3 regions of the Sinorhizobium sp. Y406 genome follow, and region 1 is predicted to be linked to each of the others. Evidence: predicted binding sites of a transcription regulator. Region 1 holds the regulator's gene; each other region holds the start of a gene.

What was found. The regulator PhoB, encoded in region 1, activates phosphate uptake and scavenging genes when phosphate is short. The targets are predictions, from matches to a motif close to TGTCATNNANCTGTCAT.
Region 2: the regulator PhoB is predicted to act here: its motif matches at 2,031-2,047, upstream of AC4P1R_RS03435 (PhoX family protein).
Region 3: the regulator PhoB is predicted to act here: its motif matches at 2,159-2,175, upstream of AC4P1R_RS23065 (glycerophosphodiester phosphodiesterase family protein).

Annotation. Positions count from the first base shown of each region.
Region 1 covers NZ_CM178974.1:121,888-126,655, forward strand. The annotation lists gene pstA (phosphate ABC transporter permease PstA) at 1-1,024, shown strand, start outside; gene pstB (phosphate ABC transporter ATP-binding protein PstB) at 1,070-1,852, shown strand; gene phoU (phosphate signaling complex protein PhoU) at 1,903-2,616, shown strand; gene phoB (phosphate regulon transcriptional regulator PhoB) at 2,678-3,361, shown strand; gene AC4P1R_RS00590 (GcrA family cell cycle regulator) at 3,439-3,957, opposite strand; gene AC4P1R_RS00595 (aspartate aminotransferase family protein) at 4,375-4,768, shown strand, end outside.
Region 2 covers NZ_CM178974.1:710,826-715,593, reverse strand. The annotation lists gene AC4P1R_RS03440 (DUF2339 domain-containing protein) at 1-1,858, opposite strand, end outside; gene AC4P1R_RS03435 (PhoX family protein) at 2,120-4,120, shown strand; gene recO (DNA repair protein RecO) at 4,233-4,768, opposite strand, start outside.
Region 3 covers NZ_CM178975.1:1,316,631-1,321,398, reverse strand. The annotation lists gene AC4P1R_RS23070 (SLC13 family permease) at 234-2,009, shown strand; gene AC4P1R_RS23065 (glycerophosphodiester phosphodiesterase family protein) at 2,248-3,270, shown strand; gene AC4P1R_RS23060 (endonuclease/exonuclease/phosphatase family protein) at 3,475-4,311, opposite strand; gene AC4P1R_RS23055 (putative bifunctional lysylphosphatidylglycerol flippase/synthetase) at 4,346-4,768, shown strand, end outside.

The sequences.
Region 1 (4,768 bases):
TGCCATGGCTGCAAAGGGCATTGCCATCGAGGGATTGAACGCCAAAAGCGCGTTCGAGCTGATTTCCAAGGAAGCCCCGGCCCACCTGCGCCGTTACGTGATTTCCGATCCGTCGGTCATCGGCGAAACGGTTTCCTTCGACCTCCTCGCCTCTGGTCGTATCGACGGGTACTACAAGGACCGCGTGACGATGGAGAGCGCTGAGCTCGACCGCAACATCTCCCCGGAGCAACTGATGCTTGCGGACGCGTTGAGGCAAGCCGGGATTCTGACGACAAAATTCAACTGGGATTTCTTCACGGCACCTGACTCGTCCGACACCCGTCCGGAAGCGTCCGGTCTGGGCGTCGCCATTCTCGGCTCGGCTTACATGATGCTGATCGTGCTGGTATTGTCGCTGCCACTCGGCGTGGCCGCTTCGATTTATCTCGAGGAATTTGCACCGCAGAACCGCTTTACCGACCTCATCGAGGTCAATATCGCGAACCTCGCAGCCGTCCCCTCGATCGTATTCGGTATCCTGGGTCTGGCCGTGTTCATCAACTTTGTGGGGCTGCCTCAATCGGCTCCGATCGTTGGCGGGCTCGTCTTGACCCTGATGACCCTGCCGACGATCATCATCGCCACCCGCGCCGCGCTGAAGGCCGTGCCGCCCTCGATCCGCGACGCGGCACTCGGCGTCGGCGCATCGAAGATGCAGTCGATATTCCACCACGTGCTGCCGCTCGCCATGCCGGGAATCCTGACCGGTACCATTATCGGTCTCGCCCAGGCCCTCGGCGAAACGGCACCGCTGCTGCTGATCGGCATGGTCGCCTTCGTTCGCGAATATCCCGCTGGACCGCCGGAAGGCTTTTTTGACCCGGCTTCCGCCTTGCCGGTTCAGGTTTATAACTGGACACAGCGCGGTGACCCCGCCTTCGTGGAGCGTGCTTCGGGTGCAATCATCGTGCTGCTGGTATTCCTGGTCGCAATGAATTTGATTGCAATCATTCTTCGCCGCCGCTTCGAGCGCCGTTGGTAGAAAAGGAGCGCAATGATGAACAATATGTCCGCTACGACAACGACGATGACGATGAAGGCCGCCGCCATGAACCAATCGAAAGTTTCCGCCCGCGGTGTGCAGGTCTATTATGGCGACAAACACGCCATCAAGGATGTCGCCATCGAGATCCATCCCCGCTCCGTAACCGCCTTCATCGGCCCGTCCGGTTGCGGCAAGTCGACGTTCCTGCGCTGTATCAATCGTATGAATGACACGATCAGCAGTTGCCGGGTCGAAGGCCATATCGCAATCGACGGGGAAGATATCTACGATCCGAAGGTGGATCCGGTGCAACTGCGTGCCAAGGTCGGCATGGTGTTCCAGAAGCCGAACCCGTTCCCGAAGTCGATCTATGAAAACGTCGCCTACGGTCCGCGCATCCATGGCCTCGCTTCGAGAAAATCCGAACTCGACGACATCGTCGCATCCGCCCTTCAAAAGGCCGGCCTCTGGAACGAAGTGAAGGATCGCCTGGATGCGCCGGGCACCGGCCTCTCCGGCGGCCAGCAGCAGCGCCTCTGCATCGCCCGGGCCGTTGCCGTCAGCCCGGAAGTCATCCTCATGGACGAGCCTTGCTCGGCGCTCGACCCGATCGCGACCGCCAAGGTCGAGGAACTGATCCACGAGCTTCGCGAGAACTTCACCATCGTTATCGTAACCCATTCGATGCAGCAGGCAGCCCGCGTGTCGCAGCGCACGGCGATGTTCCACCTCGGCAACCTGGTCGAAGTGGACGATACGGATAAGATCTTCACCAATCCGGACGACCAGCGCACGCAGGACTACATCATGGGCCGGTTCGGCTAGCGAACCCGACTCCACCGACGATCAATCGAGCGCGTCCCGAGGAATATAAGATGACCCATCCACACATAATGTCCGCCTTCGACGACGAGTTGAAGTATCTCACGCGCCGCATCTCCGAGATGGGAGGGCTCGCCGAGCAAATGGTGGCCGACTCCGTCCGGGCCCTGGTCAATTCCGACCTGGCGCTCGCCCAGAAAGTCATCTCGGACGACGCCCTCCTCGACGAGGCCGAACGCCAGATCGGCGAGAAGGCGATCGTCACCATCGCCAAGCGCCAGCCCATGGCATCGGACCTGCGCGAAATCATGGGATCGATCCGTATAGCGGCCGACCTGGAGCGCGTCGGCGACCTCGGCAAGAACACCGCGAAACGCGTGATTGCGGTTGCCGGCTCTGGAATCCCGCGCAAGCTCGCGCGCGGCCTCGAGCATTTGGCCGAACTCGCTTTGGTCCAGCTCAAGGAAGTGCTTGACGTCTTTGCCTCGCGCTCGCCGGAGAAGGCCAACAGCATTCGCCAGCGCGACGAGGAGATCGACGCGATCTACACGTCGCTCTTCCGCGAATTGCTCACCTACATGATGGAGGATCCGCGCAACATAACACCCTGCACGCATCTTCTTTTCTGCGCCAAAAACATCGAGCGGATCGGCGACCATGCGACCAACATCGCCGAGACGATCTATTACATGGCGACAGGCGCCCAGCCGGAAGGCGAGCGGCCGAAGGATGATACGACAGCAACGATGGGGTCGGTGACGGACTGACACCGAAAGGGGAGAGGGGCGCCTTCCAACTGATGGACCGAGGCAAGGAGTTGTAGCTTAGATGTTGCCGAAGATAGCTGTTGTCGAAGACGAGGAGGCGCTGAGCGTGCTGCTGCGCTACAACCTCGAAGCCGAGGGCTTCGAGGTCGATACTATTCTTCGCGGCGACGAGGCTGAAATCCGCCTGCAGGAACGTCTGCCCGACCTCTTGATCCTCGACTGGATGTTGCCCGGCGTTTCCGGCATCGAGCTTTGCCGCAGACTTCGACAAAGACCGGAAACGGAGCGGTTGCCGATCATCATGCTGACGGCGCGCGGCGAGGAAAGCGAGCGCGTGCGAGGGCTCGCGACCGGCGCCGACGACTATGTCGTCAAGCCGTTTTCGACTCCGGAACTGATGGCGCGGGTCAAGGCGATGTTGAGGCGCGCCAAACCGGAGGTCCTGTCGACGGTGCTCCGCTGCGGCGACATCGAACTCGACCGCGAGACGCATCGCGTCCATCGCCGCAGCCGTGAGGTTCGGCTCGGGCCGACGGAGTTCCGGCTGCTGGAGTTTCTGATGTCTTCGCCGGGACGCGTCTTTTCCCGCTCGCAACTGCTTGACGGTGTCTGGGGCCACGACATCTACGTGGACGAACGCACGGTCGATGTCCATGTCGGCCGCCTGCGCAAGGCGCTGAACCTCTCCAACATGCCCGACGTGATCAGGACGGTGCGCGGCGCCGGCTACTCGCTCGAGGGGTAAGTTCGAAAATCAATGCTGTTTCCAACAAAAAAGGGCCCATGGGCCCTTTTGCGTTGTTGCGCGATCGAGATCGAACGTCAGCGGATGCGCCGGCGTTCCGCCGAAGGCTGGTAGGCAAGCCGCGCATGATAGTTGCAATAGGGCGAGGATTCCGGCGAGTCGTTGCCGCAGAAGTGAAACTCCTCCTTTAGCGGATCGCCGATCGGCCACTTGCAAGTCCGTTCGGTGAGCTGCGTCAGCTCCAGGCGGCGCGACATCGGCAGGACGATGTTGGCATCGGGTGCGAATTCCTGTTCGGCGACTAGGTCGACCGCCACCTCTTCCTTGAGGACGGTCGCACCGGCAGGGCGGGCGACGGTGCGGGTGACGGCCCGAGCGGCGTAATTCGGTGCACGCGGCGCCGAGGTCGCTCGCTTGGGGCGCGCGGGGGTCGTGGTCCCGCCCGCCTTTGCGCGGCCCGGCAGGCTCAACCGGTGTACCTTGCCGATGACGGCATTGCGACTGACGCCGCCCAGTTGAGCCGCGATCTGGCTGGCGCTCAGGCCCTCGGACCACAGCTTCTTCAGTTTCTCCACCCGCTCGTCAGTCCAGTTCATATCTGCACTCCCCGTTCTCGGCGCTGGGATGGGCAGAATCCATCACCGTCCTCCAGAAAACCCCTGGAGTCACAACGCGATAACTATTTTGGTGACTAGGTCCGCCGCATGCGTCTAGTAATTAAATCTTAACCTACCGGCAGGGTGACTCTGTGGCAAGAGTCGCCGGAATCGCGCCGAATCGATTTCGCGGTTTTCCCCAACTTGCTGGCTCATAGTTGCATTTTTGCAAGCCCCGCGACGCGATTTTTTTGCGACGCGGAATCCGAGTTCGCAAGGTGGCCGCAGCCCTTGGTTTTCTTGACATTGCGCTGCGAAATGGGAATAGTGCCTCCGGCCGCCGAAAGGCGGCATTTTGATTTTTTCGGGCCGGATATCGAACGGTCCGCCTGCGATGCTGAGGAAGGAGAAGCCCGGATGGCCGCAACGCCGCCGCTCTATGATACCTATTTGCGTGCGCCGTTGCGTTTCGAGCGGGGCGAGGGCGTCTGGCTGATCGCGGAAGACGGTACCCGCTATCTCGACTTCGCCGCCGGCGTCGCCGTGAACTCGCTCGGGCATGCCCATCCGCATCTGATCGATGCGCTGAAGGCGCAGGCGGAGAAACTCTGGCACGTCTCCAATCTCTATGATGTTCCCGGGCAGGAGAGCCTTGCGCGGCGCTTGACGGCGGTCACCTTTGCCGACCGGGTGTTTTTCACCAATTCGGGCGCCGAGGCGCTGGAATGCGCGATCAAGACGGCGCGCCGCTATCACTTTGCCAAGGGCCATCCGGAGCGGTTCCACGTCATCACCTTCGAAGGCGCATTCC
Region 2 (4,768 bases), 590 kb from region 1:
GGCCGACGATCGTCGGCTCCCAGGCTATGCGCCCGAGCACGACCACGGCTGAAGCCGCGGTTACCCAGGGCAGGATCGGCCGGTTGCGAAACCGGGTCGCGAAGCTGTATCCCGCCCCGAGAAGCGCAATGGCAAGCGTCGTGACGAGACCGTCCGTCCAGGCATGGAGACCGATGACGAACAGGCCGAAGGATCCGAGGACCAGGAGCGCGGCATCGGCATCGATGCCTTCGCCCGGTTCCGTACCGCGCCGATAAAGCCATTCGGCGAGCGCCAGGAGAAACAGGCCCCCGGCGAAAGCGGCAAGCCCATGCGGCAAGTCGAAGGCGAATGTGCCCGTCATCAGAAAGGACATGCCGACAAGGGCATTCGGCACGCCTGCGGCAAGGCAGGCCCAAAGAATGGCGAAATGCCGCTCCACCCGGAGCCTCCCGGCTAGAACCGCGGCCGCAAGCAACGGGAACAAAGCTGCCAGGGTCATCGCCGTCAGCATCGCAACGCGGCTCGGGATGACGATCTCCGGTGAGGGTGCCAACGGATCGAAATAGGCGAGCACGCCGCTGAACGCGGTCAGGCTCCAGGTGCCGGCGATCGCTGCGAAAGCGGCAAGCAACGCCGCGTAAACCGCCGTCGCCCGCAAGGCGCCCACCGCGGCAAGAGCCGCCGTCACGATCACGAATTCGGCAACCGGGATACGCAGGGCCTCGAGCGCCGGGCTGATGAACAGGAGCGCCAGGACTGCGGCGGCGATCGCTGCGGAGACAGTGATGGCCGCCTTTGGCGGTGCAAACAGCCGCTCCCAAGGGCCCGTGACTGCGTCCGCCGTATCGAAAGGCTCGCGCGGCAGATTGCCGGGCCAGACGAGCCCGATGCCAGCGATCATCACCAGAAGGGCGAAAGCGACCGGCGGAGCCTCGAAGGGCGCTTCGAGCGTGACATAGGCAAGCCCCCAGAGGCCAAGGCCCGCATTGGCGAGCGTCGGTACGACCGTCCATTGCTTGAGGCGCGAGGCGAGAAACGTCGCGAGCCAGGCGGTCGAGAGGAAACCGAACAGAACCCAGGGCCGCGGCTCGCCGCTCGAGACGAACAGGGGCGTGAGCAGCGATGCGAGCAGCCCAAGCCCGGCAAGTGCCTGTCCATGCAGCAGCGACAGGCCCACCGTGGCGAGCGAAATCAGCGCCAGCAGCAGGAAGGCCGTGGCCGTGCCGATATATGCGTAGATGCCATGAGCCGCATAGACGACGCCGAACAGCGTCACAGCACCGGCAGCCGTCAGCACGCCGGGGACCATGGCGTTGCGGAAGCGATCGGCGATCGTCGGCACCGCTTGGCGCCGAATAACCTCGCCCGCGAAGCCAAGAAGGAGACCGAAGGCGGCGGAAAGCGTCAGGCGGACGGCCGGGCTCAACAGTCCCGCTTCGATAGAATATTGCACGAGGAAGTAACCGCCCAGCGCCAGTGCGAGACCGCCGACCCAGACCGGCCACCGCCCGCCGATCCGGCTTTCGAGGCTCTCGACCGGCGCTGCTGCAATCGGCGCAGCCGCAGCGGCAGCCGGATCGCTGGTGGGGCTGCCCAGGCTCCCTTCGTCAGCCGCGGCGTCGCTGAAGATTCGCGCCCCCTCTCGCGCCTGCGACCACGGTCCGGCGGGGGGCGCTTCCTCCGGTTCGGTCTCATCCGCAGCCTCCAATGGCCTTTCTGCCTCGGACGGCAGATCCGTCGCCTGCCGTTTCGCGAGTCGGGCGATCTCCGCCTTCAGGTCCGTGATTTCCGCATCGAATCGCTTCGCGGCACCACGGCCACCGAGGAAGGCGGCAAGCGCCAGAATAAAGGCAACAATGGCAATGAGTTCGAGCATGGATCACCGACACCACAAGAGCTTGCGAAGGATTCGCACAGCTTGGCGTGGAATGCCATAGGCGGAGCATAGATTGAGCCATAGGCGATACGCAATCATCGGTTCATTTCGCAAGCGCTGGCCTCCTGGCGCATTGCTGATGCAGGGAGGCGCTGCAATCTCTTCATTGAACTGTCGCATAACTGTCATGAGCTAGCTGGTAGAGCGATGTCGACGCCGCATCACGCTGGCGGTTCTATCGTCTCAACGGGGAGAGTAAGCATGGACAAGTATCTCGGCTCGGCGAAAGAAATCGAAATCAAGACTCTGACGGAACGAAGAGAGGAGCTGGAAGACATCGGCCAGAACTGTTCCGCCAACCCCACCATGGGCGACATCATAAACCGCCGCTTCTCGCGCCGGTCCTTCATCGGCGGTTCGCTTGCGGTCGCCGCCATTTCCACGACAGTCAGCCCGCTCGCCCTGCTGACTGCCGATGACGCCAGGGCCAAGGAGATGTCGCAGTTCGACTTCAAGGAGATCGAAGCCGGCGTCGACGAAACTCACCACGTCGCCGAAGGCTACGATGCCGATATCCTTTTGCGCTGGGGCGACAAGATCTTCGCCGACAGCCCCGACTTCGATCCGCTCAAGCAGACGGCAGAGGCTCAGAGCCGGCAGTTCGGTTACAACAACGACTATGTCGGTTTCATCCCGCTCGATGGCAGTCCCGACCACGGCCTTCTGGTCGTCAACCACGAATACACCAATGCCGAAATCATGTTCCCGAACTTCGCCCGCGTCGAAAAGGTGACGGAGGACGGCAAGGAACAGGACAAAGTCGTTCTCGGCGACTACACCAAGGAACTGGTCGACATCGAGATGGCGGCCCATGGCGGAACCGTCATCGAGATTCGCAAGGTCGACGGCAAGTGGCAGCCGGTTCTCGACGGCAAGTTCAACCGCCGCATCACCGCCAACACCGAAATGCAGCTTTCCGGTCCGGCGGCCGGCCATGAGCGGTTGAAGACCTCGGCCGACGCGACCGGCACTACGGTCTTCGGCACGATCAACAACTGCGCCGGCGGCGTCACCGCCTGGGGCACCTATCTGATGGCCGAGGAAAACTTCAACGGCTATTTCGGCGGCGACCTCGCCGAAGATCATCCGGAATTCAGGGTGCTGAAGCGTCTCGGCGCGCCGGGTGGGCAATATGAATGGTCGAAATTCTACGATCGCTTCGATGTCACGAAAGAGCCGAACGAGGCCAACCGCTTCGGCTGGATCGTCGAGGTCGATCCGTTCGACCCCAATTCCGTGCCGAAGAAGCGCACCGCCGTCGGACGCTTCAAGCACGAGGGCTGTGAATCCATCGTCAACAAAGACGGCCGCGTCGTGCTCTATAGCGGCGACGACGAGCGGTACGACTATGTCTACAAGTTCGTGACGAATGGCACCTACAAGCCCAACGACCGCGCGGCGAACATGGATCTTCTCGACGATGGCACACTCTACGTGGCGAAGTTCGACGAGGACGGCACAGTCACCTGGATGCCGCTCATCCACGGCGAGGGCCCGCTGACGGCCGAGAACGGCTTCGCCTCGCAGGCCGATGTGCTGATCAACACCCGGCTTGCCGCCGATGCGCTCGGCGCCACCAAGATGGACCGCCCGGAAGATGTCCAGCCCAACCCGAAGACGGGCAAGGTCTACGTCATGCTGACCAACAACACCAAGCGGAAAGAGGACGAGATCGACGCCGCCAACCCCCGCGCCAAGAACGCCTTCGGCCACATCGTCGAGATCACCGAAACGGACGGTGATTTCGCCTCGACCAAGTCGCGTTGGGACATCCTCTTGAAATGCGGCGATCCAAGCGTTGCCGAGGTCGGTGCGTCCTTCTCGACAGCGACGACCAAGAACGGCTGGTTCGGCATGCCGGACAATTGCGCCATCGACGCCGATGGCCGCCTTTGGGTCGCGACCGACGGCAACAATGAAAAGGAGACCGGCCGTACGGACGGCATCTGGGCGGTCGACACGGAAGGTGAAGCCCGCGGCACCTCGAAGCTCTTCTTCCGCGTGCCGGTCGGTGCCGAAATGTGCGGCCCGAGCTTCAACCCCACGAGCGACACCTTCTTTCTCGCCGTGCAGCATCCGGGCGATGCCGGGCTTGCGACCTATGAAAAGCCAGCGACGCGCTGGCCGGACTTCCGCGACGACATGCCGGTTCGTCCGGCCGTCGTCGCCGTGACCAAGCAGGGCGGCGGCAAGATCGGCTAAGCGCATCAGCCCGAGAGTCGGACCCGGTTTTCGGACTGAAGCGTCGAGTCAGGCCTACAGCATTCTTTGTGAACGGGGCGCCGCATGAGATGTGCGGCGCCCTTTTCTTCGATCAGGCAGCTGACGGCGAGGCCGGACTCAAAGCCTTCAACGTCGCCTGGACGAATCCGTCGCGCGCGGAAGACGCATGGATGCCGCGCGGCTCGTAGACATGGCGGTTCAGGAAGTGCGCGGTGAGACGGAACGCTGCCGCGAGCGCGTCGTGATCGGCCGCCTTCTGGCGACCCGATAGAAAGTTTGGAAGGGCGAGCATGCGCTCGCCATAAGGGGCGCCCGCCTCGCGGCTGACTGCGCGGCCCGATTTCGGCGACACATAGACGAGTTCGTCGCGCCTGCCTGTTGCCGCGCATTCCGAAAGATCGAGGCCGAAGCCGAGATCGTCCAGAACCGCCAGTTCGAAGCGCACGAAGAGTTCGCCGGCATCCGCAGGTTCCTGCAAGTGGTCGACGATGACGGCAAGCGCCTCGTAAAGATGCGGATGCGGATCGCGCTCGGGCAGAAGCCGCAAAAGGGCACCCAAGGCCTGGATGCCGTAAACCGAGATCGCCGTCTCCATCAGACTGGCGGCGCGCAACTGCGTGGGTTCGA
Region 3 (4,768 bases), on a different replicon from region 1:
TCGCTGCCGTCATGCCAAACCTCCATTTGGCACAAGACGGAGTCAATTCTCGCTGGTATAGGCCCTGTGGTGTCTGCATGAGGTTTCCAACATTCGCCACGCGCTCAGCCGCCTGGGCAGATCCCAGCCGAACTAGCCCGCATTTCTCACACTCCTTGTGCCCTGCGCCGGTTCAAAATGGCGACAGAGGAGGAGAATGGCGCGGCCCGATGTGGCTCATCCAGGGGTGATGAATGGCAAATTTCCTCGCCGGCTATGAAGCCTATGTCGCCCTGGCGATCATATTGCTTCTGCTCATCGGTTTCGTTGTGGAACGTTATCCTCCCGAAGTTACGGCGGTCGGCGGCGCGGCATTGTTCCTGCTGTTCGGCTTCGTTCCGGCAACCGACGCAATGAGCGCGTTCTCGAATTCCGCGCCAATCACGATTGGAGCGCTCTTCGTCCTTTCCGGTGCGCTGGTGAGGACCGGTGTGCTCGAGAGCCTGACAGGCATGGTGATCGCACGTGCGGCCCATCAGCCCACATTCGCGGTGGCGATCTTTCTCCTCGCGACCGTCACAGCCTCCGCCTTCATGAACAACACGCCGGTTGTTCTCATCCTTATGCCGATCGTGATGCGACTCGCGCGATCGCTCGACATCGCCGCCACCCGGCTGCTCATTCCCCTCTCCTACGCCGCGATACTCGGAGGCACATGCACGCTGATCGGCACCTCGACCAACATCCTGGTCGACGGCGTGGCGAGGTCTTCAGGACTCGCGCCCTTCTCCATCTTCGAGATAACGCCGATCGGTATGGTGGCGGCCACGGCGGGCACGATAACGATGTTGCTGCTCGGGCGTTATCTCCTGCCGGACCGTCGCGTGAACGAAGCCGCGCCAAGCGCCGAGGGAGAATTCCTGTCCGAGATCACCATCCGCGGCGACGACAAATATGTCGGCAGGAAGATCCGCGCGATTCCCGACTTCAATCGGCCCGGCCTCAGGATCCAGGCGCTGCGCAGCGCCGGCGAGGTGATCCGCACCGATCTCGGCGAGCGGATACTCAAGAAGGGCGATTCGCTGATCGTCTTCGGGACGACCTCGGAGCTTTTGACATTGAACGAGAAGCCGGAGTTGCGTGTCGGGCTGCGCCGCGGCGTGGAACGTGCCCAGGATGCCGTGCCGGTGGAAGCCGTGGTCGCGCCGCATCGCGCGAGCGCCGGTGAGCGACTCGTGGATCTGGCGCTCGGCCGCCGCTATGGCATTCGTGTGCTCGGGGCCCACCGCCATCAGCATATACCCGGTCCGGACCTTGAGAATGTCAGGCTGCGCCCGGCAGACAAGCTTTTGCTTGAAGGACCGGCGGCCAATCTCGATGCGCTCATGGACGATGCCGACCTCGTCTCGGTAACTCGGGCGAGCGGCAGGCCTTACCGCCGCGGCAAGGCCCCCATCGCCGTCCTCGCGCTTGCGGCGGTTGTGGCCATCGCGGCGCTCGGCCTGATGGACATCGGCATATTGGCCATGCTGGCGGTCGCGGCCATGCTTCTGTTGCGCTGTATCGATGCCGACGAGGCCTGGAGCTCGATCGACGGTTCGATCCTGATCCTGATCATCGCCATGCTGATTGTCGGCCAAGGTCTTGCCAGCACCGGCGCTGTCGCGCTCATTGTCGACAGCCTCACTCCCTGGATAGCCGGCCTGCCGCCGTTCGTGACGCTCGTCGCACTTTATGCGCTCACCTCAATTTTGACCGAAGTGGTGACCAACAACGCCGTCGCCGTGTTGATCACCCCCTTGGCCATTGGCCTGGCAAATCAGCTCGGCGTGGACCCCCGGGCGTTCCTGGTGGCTGTGATGCTGGGAGCCAGCGCCAGCTTCGCCACGCCGATCGGTTACCAGACCAATACGCTGGTCTACGGCGCGGGCAATTACCGCTTCTCCGATTTCCTCAAGGTCGGCATTCCGATGAACATCATCGTCGGCGCGGCCACGTGCGTGGCGATCTATCTGCTCTTTCCCCTTTGAGGTGGCTCGCTCGCGGGTCACGATCTTCCGGGCCCACAGCCAAGGCTGCGGCCGGTCCCGACCTCAACGGCTTCGGGACGCGACTGCCGCCGCCAGGCGCCTGATCGGCCCCTCTGCCTCCTTGGATCGTCATCGTCCTGATACAAAGGGTTCATCGAGCTGTCATCGCTGATTCACGGCGCTGTCACGCCCGGCCCCTAGTCGCTTCAGAACCGAAATCGGCTCAGGAGCGAATCGCATGCGCTGGACAGCTCTCTTCTTCTCCGCCCTCGTTTTCGCCTTCGTTTGCCCGCCGGCATTCTCTGCCGAGACGACGCGCGCGACCCAGATCCTCGACCGGCTGAAACACGCGAACGACTGGCGGCGCCACGTCATGGTCGTCGCCCACCGCACCGGCTGGAAGGATCAGGGCCGGATGGTCCGGGCGGAGAACTCGCTCGAGGCCATCCGCAATGCCATCGCCCTCGGCGCCGAGATGATCGAACTCGATGTGCGCAAATCCGCGGACGGCACTTTCGTCCTTATGCATGACGACTTCCTCGATCGCACGACGACCTGCCGCGGCGAAACCAAGACCCGGACGGTGGCCGAGCTGAAGAACTGCCGGCTGATCGTCGAGGGCCGGGGCATCGTGACCGACGAGACCGTGCCGACCCTCAAGGAGGCGCTTCTGGTGGCGAAGGACAGAATCCTCGTCAATATCGACAACAAGCTGACGGCGGCGGTCCTGCCCGAGATCGCCGCCGAGGCGCGCGCCCTCGGAATGGCCGACCAGGTCCTTATCAAGGAAAACCTCTGGAACGAGCGCCGCATCGCCGACACCCGGACGCTGATGGCTGCGATCGGACCCGATGTCACCTTCATGCCGATCCTCGCCGACGACGCGGTGCATGATGCCCGCTTCATGGCCCAGGCGACCGATACCTTCGGCGCGCCGGCGGCCGAGCTCGTCCACTGGCATGCCGACGGCACGCCCATGACGAAGGACGGCGGCGTGCTGTTTTCCGCCAAGGCTCGCGCCGAGGCTATCCGCGGCAACTGGCACCTCTGGGTCAACACCTATCCGATCGTCAACCGCCCGCCGGGCATGTTGGCGGGGGGGCGCGGCGACGAGCGTGCCGTGCTCGACGGCCTGCCGCAGGAAAGCTGGGGCTTCTGGATCGACCGCGGCGCCACCATCATCCAGACCGACGAGCCAAAGGCTTTGATCGGCTGGCTGGAAGAGAACGGCTACCGCATCCCCTACGATCTGATGAACTGAGCGACGGCCGTCTTTCGCAAGCACGGCATCCCGGTTCAGCCGTCGGAGGATGGCGTCGTCGCCGGCCGCATATCGAGCCATTGCATCAAGCGCCCGCGAGGACGGCCGCCGGCGCTATAGAGGACGTACAATCAACTTTGCACGGATGGGCAGTGCCGCTCGCCCGGGGCTGATCGCCAAACGCATCGCCAGCCGGCCGGGAGGTCAAGGGAGCGGCGGAGCTCCGCTTCCGTAGGTGGGCAGGTTATCCTTTTCGATAGACCGCCTGTGAGGTTCCAGTTCCAACTCGACCAGCAACGGCAGATGATCGGAGGCCGAGCGCGCCAGCGGGCTGTCGTGCACCCGGCAGGCCTTCACGCCTATTCCGTCGCCGACGAAGACATGATCGAGGCGCAGAAGCGGCAATCGCGACGGAAAGGTCGGCCGCGGCCTGGCATTCGAAAGAAGCTGGGCGTCCCTGAGATGTCCGGCAAGTGCCCTGTAGGCGGACGAGCGCGCAACCGCGTTGAGGTCGCCTGCGAGAACCACGCGCGATTCCGATTGCCGTATTCCTCCAAGCCAGCCGGGACCCAGAAGCGCCGTCGCCTGACGAATCCGTTCCGCGCCGCGCAATCCGAGATGGGTGACGATGACCTGAAGTTTGAGATGGCCGATATCGACCTCGACCCAGAGCGCGCCTCTGGGCTCGCCGGACGACGGCAGAGACTCCGCCTTGACGAGGCGCATCGGCAGGGCGGTCAGCACCGCATCGCCATATCGCTCTTCCTCCAGGTGGAGGGCCGGATGAAACTGAGACTCCATGCGCAGATGTGCGGCGATCATCTGCGCCTGGTCCATCCCGCCGCTGCGCGCGCGGCCGACGTCGACCTCCTGGAGCGCGATAATGTCGGGGCCGCATTCGCGGATGACCTCGCCGATGCGCGCAGGGTCGAGCTTGCGGTCGGTGCCGAAGCAGCTGTGAACGTTGTAGGTCAGCAGGCGTATCGCTCGAGGCATTCCCTGTGCAGCCCTTTCGCATCCGGGAACACGCGGGACCTGCATTTCGTTCCGATGGACGCGACCGAGGAACGGGACCTTGTCAAAGAAGATTATTGCACGTCTGTTCATATTCACCGCCATCGGCGTCGCCGGCTGGCTGATATACCGGGCGCTCAGCCGATACACGTTCGGCGAAATCCTGGGTGTGATCCTGCAGATCCCCCTCGGCCATCTGCTCGCCGGTATCGGTTTCGTCTGCCTCTCCTATTTCTGTCTGACGCTGTTCGACACGCTTGCGGTTCGCTATGTCGGGCAAAGGCTCGCCTATCGCCGCGTGGCCATCACCTCCTTCACCAGCCTCGCGATCGGCCACAATGTAGGCGTGGCGGCCTTGAGCAGCGGAGCCATTCGGTACCGCTTCTATTCACGCTGGGGTTTCAGCGGCGAGGAAGTGGCAAAGATCATCCTGTTCTGCGCCGTTACCGTCGGCCTGGGCCTTGCCACCCTGGCCGGCCTTTCC